DNA from 2 places in the Streptomyces sp. NPDC087440 genome. Region 2 is predicted to be linked to the other one. Evidence: riboswitches for the same ligand, from Rfam matches in the RefSeq annotation. Region 2 holds a riboswitch; the other holds the start of a gene.

Region 1 (6,856 bases), on a different contig from region 2:
ACCAGATGCGCCTGCGGCAGCGCCAGCAACTGGTCCAGGACCGCCGGGTCGGTGTCGGACAGGGCCCGCGCCGCGATGTCCTTGGGCGACATCCGCCCCGGCTCGACCGCGTCCACGGTGTCCGCGGGCCGCCCGGTGGACGGCGGCAGCGCCAGCTCCCTGCGCAGCCCCTGCGCCGCCTCCAGGACGGTGTCCAGGAGCAGCCGCAGCCGCATGTCCTCGACGCTGCGTCCCTCGCGTACGGCACGGCGTCCCGCCTCGACGGACGCCTCCGCCTCGCCGAGCCGGGCCCGCAGCCGCCGGGTCTCCGCCTCCGCCGCGGCCACCTGGGCGGCCGCCTCGGCCCTGATGCCGTCGATCTCGCCCTGGGTCTTGCGCAGGGCGGCCTCGCCGCGCTTGACGTCGCTGAGGGCGCCGCGCAGCTTGCGCTGGGCGGCCTCGGACTCCCGGCGGGCCGCGTCCACTTCGGCCCGCAGCCGCTCGGTCTCGCCCTTGGTGCGTTCCCGGGCCTCGGCCAGCTCCGCGCGCAGCTGGTCCAGTTCGCGCTGGGCGGCCTCGTCGGCGCGTTCGGCGTCGGCGCGCTGGGCCTCCTCGCCCGCGGCGGCCACCAGCTTCACCCAGCCCACCGGGCGCAGTACGTAGGCGGCCGCCGCCACGTCCACCGGGTCGGCGGCGGCGGGCGGCGACCCGGCCTCCAGCGCGCTCGCCAGCTCGGGCTGCGTCTCGCGCAGCCGTTCGCCGATGCGCTGCCTGAAGACCGGGTCGCTCTCCAGTGCCGCCGCCATCGCGTTGCCCGCGAACTTGGCGCGTCTGGTGGGGGTGAACCGGGCGTACTGCCGCAAGGGTGCGGGCAGTTCGGCCACCGTCAGGCCGCCGAACGCATCCGACACCAGCGTCACGACCCGGCGCCGTACCCCCTCGGGCAACGGGCGGTCGAGCACCTCTGCGACGTCGTCGGCCGAACCGGCCCGGTCCGCGCCGCTCGCGGGCTCCACCATTGCCGTCACCCCACTGCCTTCCTACCCTCGCGGGCATGCTCCGCCGGGCCCGCCCACGAGAACCCGCTAGGAGTTCTGGGGGTCGGCGTCCGGCCTGTCCACCAATTCGATCTGGTCCACCGCGTTGCACCAGCGGCAACGCACGGACTCGATGGTCTCACTGACCACCTCGCGTTCCTCGACCTTCGACTCCCCGGCCAGGTCGAGGTGCACGTACTCGACCACCTTGGACGAGCGGGTCACGTCGAACCGCGTGAGGTTTCCGCAGAGGGTGCAGCGCCACCGGGTTCCGGCAGTGGGCAGGGGAACCGTCGTCGTCATGCGTACCGTCCTCTTCCTTCGCACACGTCATACGTGTGTCGTACGTCGTTGCCGCGGTGCGCCGTCGAACTGCGGATGCCCTGCGCGCAACCCTACGGCCTTACGGGTACCCCGCGCCGAGGGCGGTCGACCCTTGAGACCGGGGTGACCCGGGCGACAGCCCGGACGCCCGGGCCCGGCGTGCCAGCCCGGCCCGCACCGTGCGCTGCGGCATGCTCGCATCGTGATCCCCATGAGCAAGGCCACAGCCGGGCGACGGCAGGCGCGGTGGCGGGAGATCAGCCGGGGGCCGGTCGTGACGTACGCCGTGATCGGCGTCTGCTGCGTGGTCTTCCTGCTCGGCCCCGCGTCCGGCTTCACCCCCGCGTACGGGACCGGGGACGCGCTCCTCGCCGCGCAGAGCGCCTACTTCGAGCGCTGGGGCGTCGTCCCCGCCCAGCTGGTCAAGGGCGGCGGGCACGCCCTGCTCACCCCGTTCACCGCCCTGTTCGTGCACGGCAACTGGCTGCACCTGCTGGGCAACATGCTCTTCCTGTACGTCTTCGGGGCGATGACCGAGGAACGCATGGGCCGCCTGGCGTACGCCCTCTTCTACGTGATCTGCGGCTACCTCGCCCTCGTCGCGTACGCCCTCGCGCACGCCGGCTCCGACGAGACCCTGGTCGGCGCGTCGGGGGCGATCTCGGCGGTGCTGGGGGCGTTCCTGCGGCTCTTCCCGCACGCACGGGTCACCAGCCTCTTCCCCTTCCTGCTGTTCCTGCCGCTGCGCTTCCCCGCCTGGATCGTGCTGATCTTCTGGTTCGTGCTCCAGTGGCTGGCCGCCCAGGGGCTGGGCGAGGGGGCCGGGGTGGCGTATCTCGCGCACGTGGTGGGCTTCGCCGGGGGCTTCCTCTACGCGTGGGCGCGTTATCGCCGTACGACTACAGTTGCGAGCGCAGCAGCACCACCGGCCACCGAGGGAGAAAGCCAGCCGTGATCACCGCGATCGTGCTCATCAAGACCAGCGTGGACCGCATCCCCGAGATCGCCGAGTCCATCGCCGCGCTGGACAGCGTCAGCGAGGTCTTCTCCGTCACCGGTACGTACGACCTGATCGCCATGGTGCGCGTCGGGCGGCACGACGACCTGGCGGACATCATCCCCGGCTCCATCAGCAAGATCCCCGGCGTCGAGGGCACGGACACGCACGTCGCGTTCCGCACCTACTCGCAGCACGACCTGGAGGCGGCGTTCGCCATCGGGCTGGACGGCTGACACCTGCACGGTACGGCTGTGGCCCGCCCCCTGCACGAGGGGGCGGGCCACAGCCGTACCGTACGGAAGCCTCAGACGGCCGGGACGCAACGCCCGCCCTCGGTGCGGTAGTTCCACTGCGCGCCGTTGGCGACGAGTTCCTTGACCGCGCGCACGAACCGCTCCACGTGCTCGTCCGGCGTGCCCGCGCCGAAGCTCACCCGGATGGCGTTGAGGGAGCGCTCGCCCGGCTCGGCCTCGGGGGCGCCGCACTCGCCCGGGTCCTGGGGGTCGCTGCCGAGCAGCGTGCGCACCAGCGGGTGGGCGCAGAACAGGCCGTCGCGCACCCCGATGCCGTACTCGGCGGAGAGCGCGGCGGCGAAGTGCGAGCTGTTCCAGCCCTCCACGACGAAGGAGATGACGCCGACGCGCGGGGCGTCGTCGCCGAACAGCGAGAGCACCTTCACGGCCGGGACCTCGGCGAGGCCCGCGCGGACCGTGCGCACCAGCGCCTGCTCGCGCTGGACCAGGTTGTCGAAGCCCGCCTCGGTGAGCGCCTTGCAGGCGGAGGCGATCGAGTACACGCCGATGACGTTGGGCGAACCGGCCTCGTGGCGGGCGGCCGTGGTGTGCCACTCGACGTCCACGCCGCCGTCGGCGCGCCGCGCGACCTTCTTGGACGCGCCGCCGCCCGCGAGGTACGGCTCGGCCGCCTGGAGCCAGTCGGCGCGCCCGGCGAGCACGCCGGAGCCGAAGGGCGCGTACAGCTTGTGGCCGGAGAAGGCGACCCAGTCGACGTCCAACTCCTTGACGGACACCGGGTGGTGGGGCGCGAGCTGGGCGGCGTCCAGCACGATCCGCGCGCCGTGGGCGTGCGCTGCGGCGGCCAGCTCGGCCACCGGCCAGATCTCCCCGGTGACGTTGGAGGCACCGGTCACGCAGACCAGCGCGGGGCCGTACGGGTCGCGGTCGGCCAGCGCCCGCTCCAGCGTCTCGACGGCCTGGGCCGGAGTGCGCGGGGCGTTCAGGTAGGTGACGTTCGCGTCCTGCCAGGGCAGCAGCGAGGCGTGGTGCTCGGTCTCGAAGACGAACACCTGGCAGTCGGCGGGCAGGACGGCCGCCAGGAGGTTCAGCGAGTCGGTGGTGGAGCGGGTGAAGACGACCTGGTCACTGTCGCGGCAGTCGAGGAACTCGTGGACGGTCACCCGGCTGTTCTCGAACAGGTCGGTGGAGAGCTGCGAGAGGTACCCAGCCCCCCGGTGCACGCTGCCGTAGTACGGGGCGTACGCGGCGACGTCGTCCCACACCCGCTGCAGGGCCGGCGCACTGGCCGCGTAGTCGAGGGCCGCGTACGTCACTTCGCCCCCGGTGACCAGCGGCACGGCCACGTCCCGGCCGAGGACGGGCAGCGGCGCACAGCAGGGGTCGGCGCACTCGGCGGCGCAGGCGTCGACGGAGGGGGCGGCGGCAGAGGTGGCGGCGACGGTGGCGACGGACGATGCAGACATGGCGAAACTCCTGGCAGGACAAGGCGGAATGGCTTCAGTGATGCCCGCACGGAATCCGACGAAGGCTCAACTACCTTGTCTCGTACGGGAGTTGCCTCGACGCTCCGGATACACGTGTCCGGTTGCGGAGGTGAAGGTGAAACGGGGCCGAGCGGCCCTATCGCATTCGCTTGCTCACGAGACTGCTCCCTTGAGGACCAGGACCCCAGGGGCGCGCCACTCAAGATGAGTGCGCAGGGGTCCGCGCTTGCCGTAGACCTCGCTGCCTACGACCTGGTCTTCACCCGGGGCACCCCGCCACGGACGGAGGGTTGCCGGACAGCGGGCCGGGGCCGTAGTCGCTGTCACTCATGACCTGGTCAGCATCCTGCCACACACACGATCACATGCAAGAGCGCAGTCCGGTTTCTGAGACGTCCGGACTGCGCTCTGCGTCACACCAGCAGGGTGTTTCAGGCGTTGCTGGCCCGCACCCAGCGGTCCAGGGCCGCCTGCGCGCCCCCGGAGTCCAGGGACGCGCGCGCCTGCTCCAGACCGGCCGCGATCTCCTCGTTCAGCGATCCGCCGCCCGGGTTCAGGGCCACCAGCGCGGCCGCCGTGTTGAGCAGCACGGCGTCCCGTACGGGCCCCTTCTCGCCCGCGAACAGCCTGCGGGCCACCTCCGCGTTGTACGAGGCGTCCGCGCCGCGCAGGGCCTCCACCGGGACGAGTTCGAGGCCGACCTCGCGCGGGTCGAAGGCCTCCTCCCGGACGCCCCCGTCCCGTACCACCCAGACCCGGGAGGTCGCGGTGGTGGTCAGTTCGTCGAGGCCGTCGTCGCCGCGGAAGACGAGGGCGGAGTTGCCGCGTTCGGCGAGGACGCCCGCGACGATGGGGGCCATCCTCGCGTCGGCCACGCCGACCGCCTGGGCGCGCACCTGGGCCGGGTTGGTGAGCGGGCCCAGGATGTTGAAGGTGGTCTGCGTGCCGAGCTCCTTGCGGGCCTTGGCGGCGTACCGCAGCGCCGGGTGGAACTTCACGGCGAAGCAGAAGGTGATGCCCGCCTCGCCCGCCACCTCGGCCACCCGGCGGGGCGTCAGGTCCAGGTTGACGCCCAGCTTCTCCAGGACGTCGGAGGAGCCGCTCGCCGAGGACGAGGCCCGGTTGCCGTGCTTGACGACCTTGGCGCCGGTGCCGGCGATGACGATCGCGGACATGGTGGAGATGTTGACCGTCTTGGCCATGTCGCCGCCGGTGCCGACGATGTCGACGCTGGGGCCGGGCACCTCGATGGTGTTGGCGTGCTCGTACATCGCCCGTACCAGACCGGTGACTTCCTGCACCGTCTCGCCCTTGGCGCGCAGGGCGACCGAGAAGCCCGCGATCTGCGCGTCGGTGGCCTCGCCGGACATGATGCGGTCCATCGCCCACGCGGTGTCGTCCGCGCCGAGGTCCTGGCCGCGCATCAGGGCGGTGAGGATGCCCGGCCAGCCGCGGGCCGCCACGCTGTCGCCGCCGACTGGGGTCACAACGTTCATGGTCCGCTCCAGGGTCCACGCGCCCGGCGAAGGGCATGCCGATAAGGGATGGGGCCACCCTATCCAGCCCCGGTACGCGCGAAGAGCCCCGTCCGGGGTCCGGACGGGGCTCTTGGCTGTGGCGAACAGTCGCCGGTTCAGTTCACTTCACTGGACCGGCCGGGGATCAGTGGTGGCCGTGGCCGCTGGTGATCTCCTTGTACTCCTCGGCGGTGGGCTTGGCGATCTGGTTGCCCTCGCCGTACATGCCCTTGCTCAGCTTGACGCGCAGCTTCTCGGCGGGGCCGACCTTGCGCGTGACACCGTTCTCGTCCTCGGCGGGACCGATCTCGGCCGGCGCGTACTGCTCGTGCGCCGTGAGCGTGTGCAGCTTGTCCGCGGACAGGGGCTCGTGGACCTCGACGAACTCACCGTGCGGCAGGCGCTTGATGATGCCGGACTCGCGTCCGTGCAGCACCTTCTCGGCGTCCCTGCGCTGGAGGCCCAGGCAGATCCGCTTGGTGATGATGAACGCCAGGACCGGACCGACGAAGAAGCCGATGCGCACGAACCACGAGATCGAGTTGAGCGACAGGTGGAAGTGCGTGGCCCACAGGTCGTTTCCACCGCCGACGAGGCCGATGAAGTACAGCGTGATCCAGGCGACGCCGAACGCGGTGCGCGTCGGGCTGTTGCGCGGGCGCTGTGCGATGTGGTGCTCGCGCTTGTCGCCGGTGACCCAGGACTCCAGGAACGGCCACACCGCGATGACGGCGAGGATCAGACCGAAGAGGGTCAGCGGGATGAACACGCCCAGGACCAGCGTGTGGCCCCAGAGGTTGATCTCCCAGCCCGGCATGACACGCACCAGGCCTTCGGCGAAGCCCATGTACCAGTCCGGCTGGGCGCCCGTGGACACCTGATCGGGACGGTAGGGGCCGAGCGCCCAGACCGGGTTGATCGTGAACGCCGCCGCGATGATCGCGATGATGCCGAAGACCAGGAAGAAGAAGCCTCCGGCCTTGGCCATGTAGACCGGCAGCAGCGGCATGCCCACCACGTTGTTGTTCGTGCGGCCGGGGCCCGCGAACTGGGTGTGCTTGTGGTAGAAGACCAGGATCAGGTGCGCCACCATCAGGCCGAGCATGATGCCCGGCAGCAGCAGGATGTGCACCGAGTAGAACCTGGCGACCATGTCGTGGCCGGGGAACTCCCCGCCGAACAGGAACATCGAGATGTACGTGCCGACGACCGGCACGGACAGGATCGCGCCCTGCGTGAAGCGGACACCGGTGCCCGA
Region 2 (6,856 bases):
ATACGAAGAAGGCGGCACGGATAGGGCGGCCCGGATAAGGCGGTACGGAGCAGGCGAACCGGGGAGCGCGAAGCTCAGAGCACCTTGCTCAGGAAGTCCCTGGTCCTGTCGTGTTCGGGGTGGTCCAACACCTGGGCGGGCGGCCCCTGTTCGACGATGCGGCCCGCGTCCATGAAGACCACCCGGTCGGCGATCTCACGGGCGAAGCCGATCTCGTGGGTGACGATGACGAGCGTGGTGCCGCTCCGCGCGAGGTCCTTGATGACCTCCAGCACCTCCCCGACCAGTTCCGGGTCGAGCGCGGAGGTCGGTTCGTCGAAGAGGATCACGCCGGGCCGCAGGGCGAGCGCGCGGGCGATGGCGACGCGCTGCTGCTGCCCGCCGGAGAGCTGACGCGGGTACGCGGCGGCCTTGTCGGCGAGTCCCACCCTCCCGAGCAGGTCGCGGGCGAGCGCCTGTGCCTCGGGTTTGCCCAGTTTGCCGGTGGCGACCGGGGCGGCGGCGACGTTGTCGAGGACGGTCAGGTGCGGGAAGAGGTTGAAGTTCTGGAAGACGAAGCCGATGCGGCTGCGCTGGGCGAGGATGACCCGCTCGCTCAGCTCCTTGAGCCGTTCGCCGTGCCGGCGCACCCCGATGGGTTCGCCGTTGAGGCTGACGTGTCCGGCCTCGGGTTTCTCCAGGTGGTTGATCACCCGCAGCAGCGTGGACTTCCCCGAGCCGGAGGGCCCGATGACGACCGTCACCTCTCCGGGGCGTACGGTCAACTCCACTCCGTCCAGGACGTGTTGGGCACCGAACCACTTGTGCACCCCGTGCACTTCGACGGCGGCGGGACGTACCTCCGCACGCACCTCCGCCACTTCGGCGATCTCGGCCGTGGTCATGTCGCGGTCTCCCTCCGGGCCCGGGCCCGCAGTTCGGTCAGGCCGGTGCGCACCTTCTGGAACGGGGTGGGCGGCAGGGTGCGCAGGGCGCCGCGCGAGTAGTGGCGTTCGACGTAGAACTGGATGACGGAGACGACGCTGGTGAGGATCAGGTACCAGGTGGTGGCGACCAGGAGCAGCGGGACGATGTCGCCGGGGTAGGTGCTGCCCATGCTCTGCACCGAGCCGAACAGGTCCAGCAGCGAGACGTAGAAGACCAGTGAGGTGGCCTTGACCAGGCCGATCAGCTGGTTGACGTAGTTCGGCACGATGGAGCGCAGGGCCTGCGGGAAGACGATCCTGGCGAACTGGTAGCGCTTGGGCAGGCCGAGTGCGGAGGCCGCCTCGTGCTGGCCCTGGTCGACGGAGAGCAGCCCGCCGCGCACCACTTCGGCCGCGTACGCCGCTTCGTTGAGGCTGAGTCCGACGACGGCGACGACCATGTCGGTGGCGAGCCGGTTCTCGTCGAAGGTGAAGAAGGCGGGACCGAAGGGGATGCCCAGGCTGAGGGTCTGGTAGAGCGCGCTGAAGTTGTAGAGGAAGAGCAGGACGACGATCAGCGGCACCGACCGGAACAGCCAGGTGTACACCCAGCTGACGGTGCGCAGCACGGGGCTGTCGGAGAGCCGGGCCACGGCGAGCACGATGCCGCCGAGGAGTCCCAACACCGCGCTGTAGACGGTGACTTCGAGGGTGATGAGCAGCCCGTCGAGGATGGTGGGGCGCAGGAACCAGTACTGGAAGCGGTCCCACTGGTAGAAGGGGTTGGTGATCAGGCCGTGCACGAACTGTGCGGCGAGGACGAGCACGATCGCCGTGGCTATCCACTGGCCGGGCCGCCGCAGCGGCAGCACGCGCTGCGCCTTCGGGGGCAGGGCCGGGGCCGCCGCCCCCTTCGGGGGTTCGGGGGGTGGTGGTGCGGACGCGGACGGATCGGGTCGGGGGATCGTCTCGGCGGTCGCTGCCGTGCCGGAGGACACAGCGACACCGGGAGAGTCACTCATGGAGGGCTCCAGCGGATTCGGCCCCCGGGCCGCACACATCGCCGCAGGTCACCGCCGGGCCGGGGGCGGCGCGACGGAGCACGGCGTGCGGGAGTGTGCGGGGGCGGGGACGGGGAGGAGAGGGACGTACGACCGTCGGGGCGGTGACGTCGGAGGGCACGGCCGTCGGGCGGACGGGTGCGGAACAGGAGAGGGCCGGTACGTCACACGGGACGGGAGAGTCCCCGTACGTCACCGGACCTGACGATGCGTCACAGTCCGGCCCGCAGCGGCGTGTCGGGCGAGTCACGCACCCCCGGCGGGGTGTCGGACCAGGCCGTCAGCCGACGAGCGGGCTCAGTGACCGGCGGTGCGGCACACGGCCGTACACAGTGCGCTGCTGACGCGCAGGAGGTCGACGGAGCGGTCCGCGCACAGCGGGACACGGCCGTGGGAGCGCCACACGGCCAACCCCTCAGCTGCGTCCATCTCGCTCACCGTCACCATTCCGCCCCCGAGGGGCTTCGCTTCCGCCGATGCGCCGCAACTTAGCCACGGCCGGATTCGAATGTCAACGGCGCCGCCCAGCACGTGAGATGGCGCGAACGGCCTCCTTGACGGGTCTCGGAGGGGCCCGGACACTGGCCGGGACGGTCACGATTGTCAGCGCCTTCCGGGCGGGTTCGAGCATCCCGTCCGGCGGTCATCGGCCCCGGCCCGCTGGCAGGCAACCCTTCCTCCGCGACGGGGTGCCCCGGGTGACGACCGGGTTCCGCCGGTGCGGCGGGGCAAGCGTGGTTCCGTGTCGCGCGGACCCGGAGGTGGGACCGGTGGACATGCCCTGGAACGGACTGACGAGGCGACTGCACATCGATCTGCAGCGGGTCTCCAGCGCGTATTAGTGCGCTCGGGCGGGTTCGAGAGTTCACATGTCCGACACGCGACGACACAGGGGGACACGTGTGCCCCCGAGGAGAGTCATGCCCGAGACCACTGCCCGCAGCTCCCTTCCCTGTACGCCCGACACCCCCCGTCCCGTGCCGCTGGTGCGCGGCCGGATCGGCGTCGACCGCGCCGGGGGCTTCTACCCCGCGCCGCACCGCTACGAGCTGTTCCTGACCGAGGGGTGCCCCGCGTCGCGGGCCCTGCTGAGCGCCGTCGCCCTGCTCGGCCTGAAGGGTTCGGTGTACGCCACCACCCTCCCGGCGTGCCCCGCCGACGCCCCCGAGGCGTACGCGGCGCTGCTCAGCGCGTACGAGGCGACCGTGCACCCCTTCACGGGCACCCCCAGCGTGCCGGCACTGGTCGACCGGTGGAGCGGCCGCCTGGTCAGCAACCACACCGCCGACATCCTGGACGACCTCACGGGCCCGCTGTCGGAGCGGATCGCCTGACCTCAGCCCTGCTCGGCCGACTGTGGACGCGGGGACATGCGCCTGCGCCTCTCACGCATGTCCCCTGCGTCCCCGGGGCTGTTGACTGACCCCCATGACAACGAAGCACACGGCAAACGGAATTGTCCTCGGCGCGGCGACGGTGTTCGCGGGACTGGTGGCGGGCGTCTGGTACGCGTTCGCCTGCGGGGTGATGCCCGCGCTGGCCCGCTCCGAGGACCGGGTCTACGTGGAGGTGATGCAGAACATCAACGTGGTGATCGAAAACCCGGTGTTCTTCGCCGGGCTGTTCGGCGCACTGGTCCTGATCGGCGTGTCCGCCTGGCAGCAGCGCAAGACCCCGGCGGGCCGGTGGGTGCTCGCCGCGCTGGTGCTGTACGTCCTGGTGATCGCGGTGACCTCGGCGGCGAACGTGCCCCTGAACAACGAGCTGGCCGCCGCCGGGGCCCCGGCCCGGATCAGCGATCCGGCGTCCGTGCGCGAGCGCTTCGAGGACCCGTGGGTGGTGTGGAACATCGTGCGGGGCGTGCTCGGAACCGCGGCCGTGTACTGCCTGTGGCACGCCACCACCCGGCTGCGCGCCCCGCAGCCTTCCGCGACGACGCCTGCGGGCGTCCGAGCATGACACCGGTCAACACCAGTGCCAGGCCAGCCATTTGGCGTACGGTCAGCGACTCGGCGGCGAGCACCGTGCCGAGCAGCACACCGGTGACGGGATTGAGCAGCCCGATCAACCCGACGGTCCCGGCGGGCAGTTGGCGCAGCCCGGCGAACCAGACGGTGAAGGCCAGCGCGGTCGCGACCAGGGTGACGTACGCGAACGCCAGCAGCGCCGGGACGGAGAGCGCGGGCGGCTGACCCTCCACGAGGACGGCGGCCGGGAGCAGGAAGAGGCCTCCGGCGACGAGCTGCCAGGCGGTCGAGGCGAGGACGTCGGTGCCGTCGTTCCAGCGCTTGGCCAGGATGTAGCCGAAGGACGACACCACCATGGCGACGGCGGAGGCGAGGACCCCGGGCAGGCTCACCCGTTCCGCCCCCGTGAGCAGCATCAGACAGACCCCGCCCAGCCCGAGCACGGCCCCGGCCAGGTGGGGCACCGCGGGCCGCTCCGAGACCAGCGGCCAGGCCATGAGCATCATCGCCAGCGGGGCCACGGCCATGACGGTCGCGGCGACGCTGGTCGGCAGGAGCTGGGAGGCGACGTACACGAGGACGAAGAACACGCTGACGTTGAGCACCCCCAGCACGGCCGACCGCCACCACCACGCCCCGCGCGGCCGTTTCCGGCACAGGAGCAGGAGGACGAGTCCGGCGGGGAGGGCGCGCAGGGCGGCCCCGTAGAGGGGGTGGTCGGCGGGGAGGAACTCGTGCGTGACGAAGTAGTTGGTCCCCCAGGCGACCGGTGCGATCGCGGTGAGCACCACACCTCGCAGTTTGGCTTCCATGAACCCAATGTAGCTTCCCGGGAAGTTATTGTGGGATACATGAACGCATCTTCCGTGCCGGACCGGCCCTCCCCGGACCACGTCGCCCGCATCCAGGCTGAGTGGCGCCGCGAACGACCGGACCTCGACGTGTCCCCGCAGGGCGTGATCGGCCGCCTGCACCGCCTCGCGGACCGGCTCACCCAGGAGCTGTACCAGGTCTACGACCAACACGGCCTGCACGAGGGCGAGTTCGACGTGCTGTGCGCCCTGCGCCGCGCGGGTGAGCCCTTCGAGCGGGCGCCGCGCGAACTCGCCGCGCACACCATGGTGACGACCGGCGCGATGACCAAGCGCCTCGACCGGCTGGAGCGCGCGGGGCTCGTCGTCCGCCGTGACGCGACCGTCGACCGGCGCGGCCGGATCGTGGCCCTCACCCCGCAGGGGCGCGAGCTGATCGACCGCGCGTTCACCGACCACATGCGCAACGAACGCCGCCTGCTGGACCTGCTGGGCGCCGAGGCGGAGGGCCTGGAGCAGACGCTCACGACATGGCTGGCCCGCCTCGACGCCCCTCCCGCGACACACACGCCCCCCGCCTCGCCCCGGCCCGCCTGAGTATCTGAGCACCACCCACCTGAGTACCCGCACCGATCCACCGGCCCGCCCACTCCGGTGAAATGCCGTCATGACCTCAACAACCGCCTCCGCCGCGCACCGCACTCACCTGCGCCACGTGACCGTCGCCGGGTCGGCGATCGCGGTCGCGCTCGTCCCGCTGCTGGTCGGGGTCCTCGTCGCGAAGGGGATGGCCGCCGACCCGCACTCCTCGGTCAACGCCCTGATGACCGGCGGCGGCCAGCGCGCGGGCCTCCCCCGCACGGAGTGGAGACGCCGCCGCCACGCCACCCTGCACCGCCTGCGCACCGTCCGCCGCGACGCGGCCCGCCGCTGCGCACACGTCTGCGGCCGACGGGACCGTACGGCCTGACCGCACCGGCGGCCCCCGGTCACCCTCGGGTGCGCCTGCGGGCCACCGGGATCGGGACCGGGTCAGGGCCGGGGACGACCGTGTTGGAGATCGCGCCGAGGACCTCCGCCGTGAGGGTGACCGTGTCACCGGGGCGCAGTGGGGGCGGGGTGCGCGTGATGAACTGGCCGGGCCCGTAAACGTACACAAGACGGCAGGAACCCCCCCCATGCCCGATCACGACACCGATCACCACGACACCGACCACCACGGCACCCCGGACTCCGGCTACCTGCTCGACAACCAGCAGTCCGAGGCGGGCATCCGCTTCGGCGCGCTGTCGGAGCTGTTCGACCCGGTGACGTTCCGGCACGTCGACGCCGTCGGCCTCACCGAGGGCATGCGGGTCTGGGAGGTCGGGGCGGGCGGCCCGTCCGTCCCGCTGGGGCTGGCCGAGCGGGTGGGGGCCACGGGGGAGGTGCTGTGCACGGACATCGACGTGTCGTGGGTACGGGACCTCGGCCCGGGCAACGTCGAAGTGCGGCAGCACGACGTGGCGGCCGATCCCCCGCCCCCGGGCGGCTTCGACCTGGTGCACGCCCGGCTGGTGCTGGTGCACGTGGTGGACCGGGCCGAGGCGTTGCGCCGGATGGTCCGGGCCCTGCGCCCCGGCGGCGTACTGCTGCTGGAGGACGCCGACCCGGGCTTGCAGCCACTGCTCTGCCCGGAGGAGTACGGCCCCGAACAGCGCCTCGCCAACCGCCTGCGCAACGGCTTCCGCGAGCTGATGGCGGCGCGGGGCGCGGATCTCGCGTACGGCAGGACGCTTCCCCGCCTGCTGCGGGAGGCGGGACTCGACGACGTACAGGCGGACGCGTACTTCCCGATCACGTCCCCGGCCTGCACGGTCCTGGAAGCGGCGACGGTACGTCAGATCCGGGACCGGTTGGTGGCGGCGGGCATCGCCACCGACGCGGACATCGACCGGCACCTGGCGAACGTGGCCACCGGCCGCCTCGATCTGGCCACGTCACCGCTGGTCTCTGCCTGGGGACATCGGCGGCACTGAGTACCCGTCAGGTGCGGCACTCAGTGCTGCTGTTGCTCTCGTGGCTGCCGCTGCCGCCGCTCAGTCGCGGTCATCCGTCAGCGCGGACTCGAC

What was found. Region 2 has a riboswitch for S-adenosylmethionine ahead of ACIO3O_RS36510 (hypothetical protein). Riboswitches for the same ligand answer to the same signal wherever they lie in the genome.
Region 1: another riboswitch for S-adenosylmethionine. It lies ahead of ACIO3O_RS30300 (aminotransferase class V-fold PLP-dependent enzyme); the one in region 2 lies ahead of ACIO3O_RS36510 (hypothetical protein).

What each region holds. Positions count from the first base shown of each region.
Region 1 covers NZ_JBIUXN010000018.1:110,956-117,811, reverse strand. The annotation lists gene ACIO3O_RS30320 (NYN domain-containing protein) at 1-998, opposite strand, end outside; gene ACIO3O_RS30315 (hypothetical protein) at 1,065-1,319, opposite strand; gene ACIO3O_RS30310 (rhomboid family intramembrane serine protease) at 1,552-2,295, shown strand; gene ACIO3O_RS30305 (Lrp/AsnC family transcriptional regulator) at 2,292-2,573, shown strand; gene ACIO3O_RS30300 (aminotransferase class V-fold PLP-dependent enzyme) at 2,645-4,060, opposite strand; SAM riboswitch class IV at 4,299-4,416, opposite strand; gene trpD (anthranilate phosphoribosyltransferase) at 4,513-5,577, opposite strand; gene ACIO3O_RS30290 (cytochrome bc complex cytochrome b subunit) at 5,744-6,856, opposite strand, start outside.
Region 2 covers NZ_JBIUXN010000026.1:73,820-80,675, reverse strand. The annotation lists gene ACIO3O_RS36525 (amino acid ABC transporter ATP-binding protein) at 75-884, opposite strand; gene ACIO3O_RS36520 (amino acid ABC transporter permease) at 881-1,927, opposite strand; gene ACIO3O_RS36515 (hypothetical protein) at 2,264-2,395, opposite strand; SAM riboswitch class IV at 2,595-2,707, shown strand; gene ACIO3O_RS36510 (hypothetical protein) at 2,887-3,300, shown strand; partial or broken gene ACIO3O_RS36505 (DUF1772 domain-containing protein) at 3,395-3,793, shown strand; gene ACIO3O_RS36500 (DMT family transporter) at 3,759-4,745, opposite strand; gene ACIO3O_RS36495 (MarR family winged helix-turn-helix transcriptional regulator) at 4,785-5,342, shown strand; gene ACIO3O_RS36490 (hypothetical protein) at 5,413-5,715, shown strand; gene ACIO3O_RS36485 (hypothetical protein) at 5,735-5,902, opposite strand; gene ACIO3O_RS36480 (class I SAM-dependent methyltransferase) at 5,924-6,763, shown strand; gene ACIO3O_RS36475 (TetR family transcriptional regulator) at 6,824-6,856, opposite strand, start outside.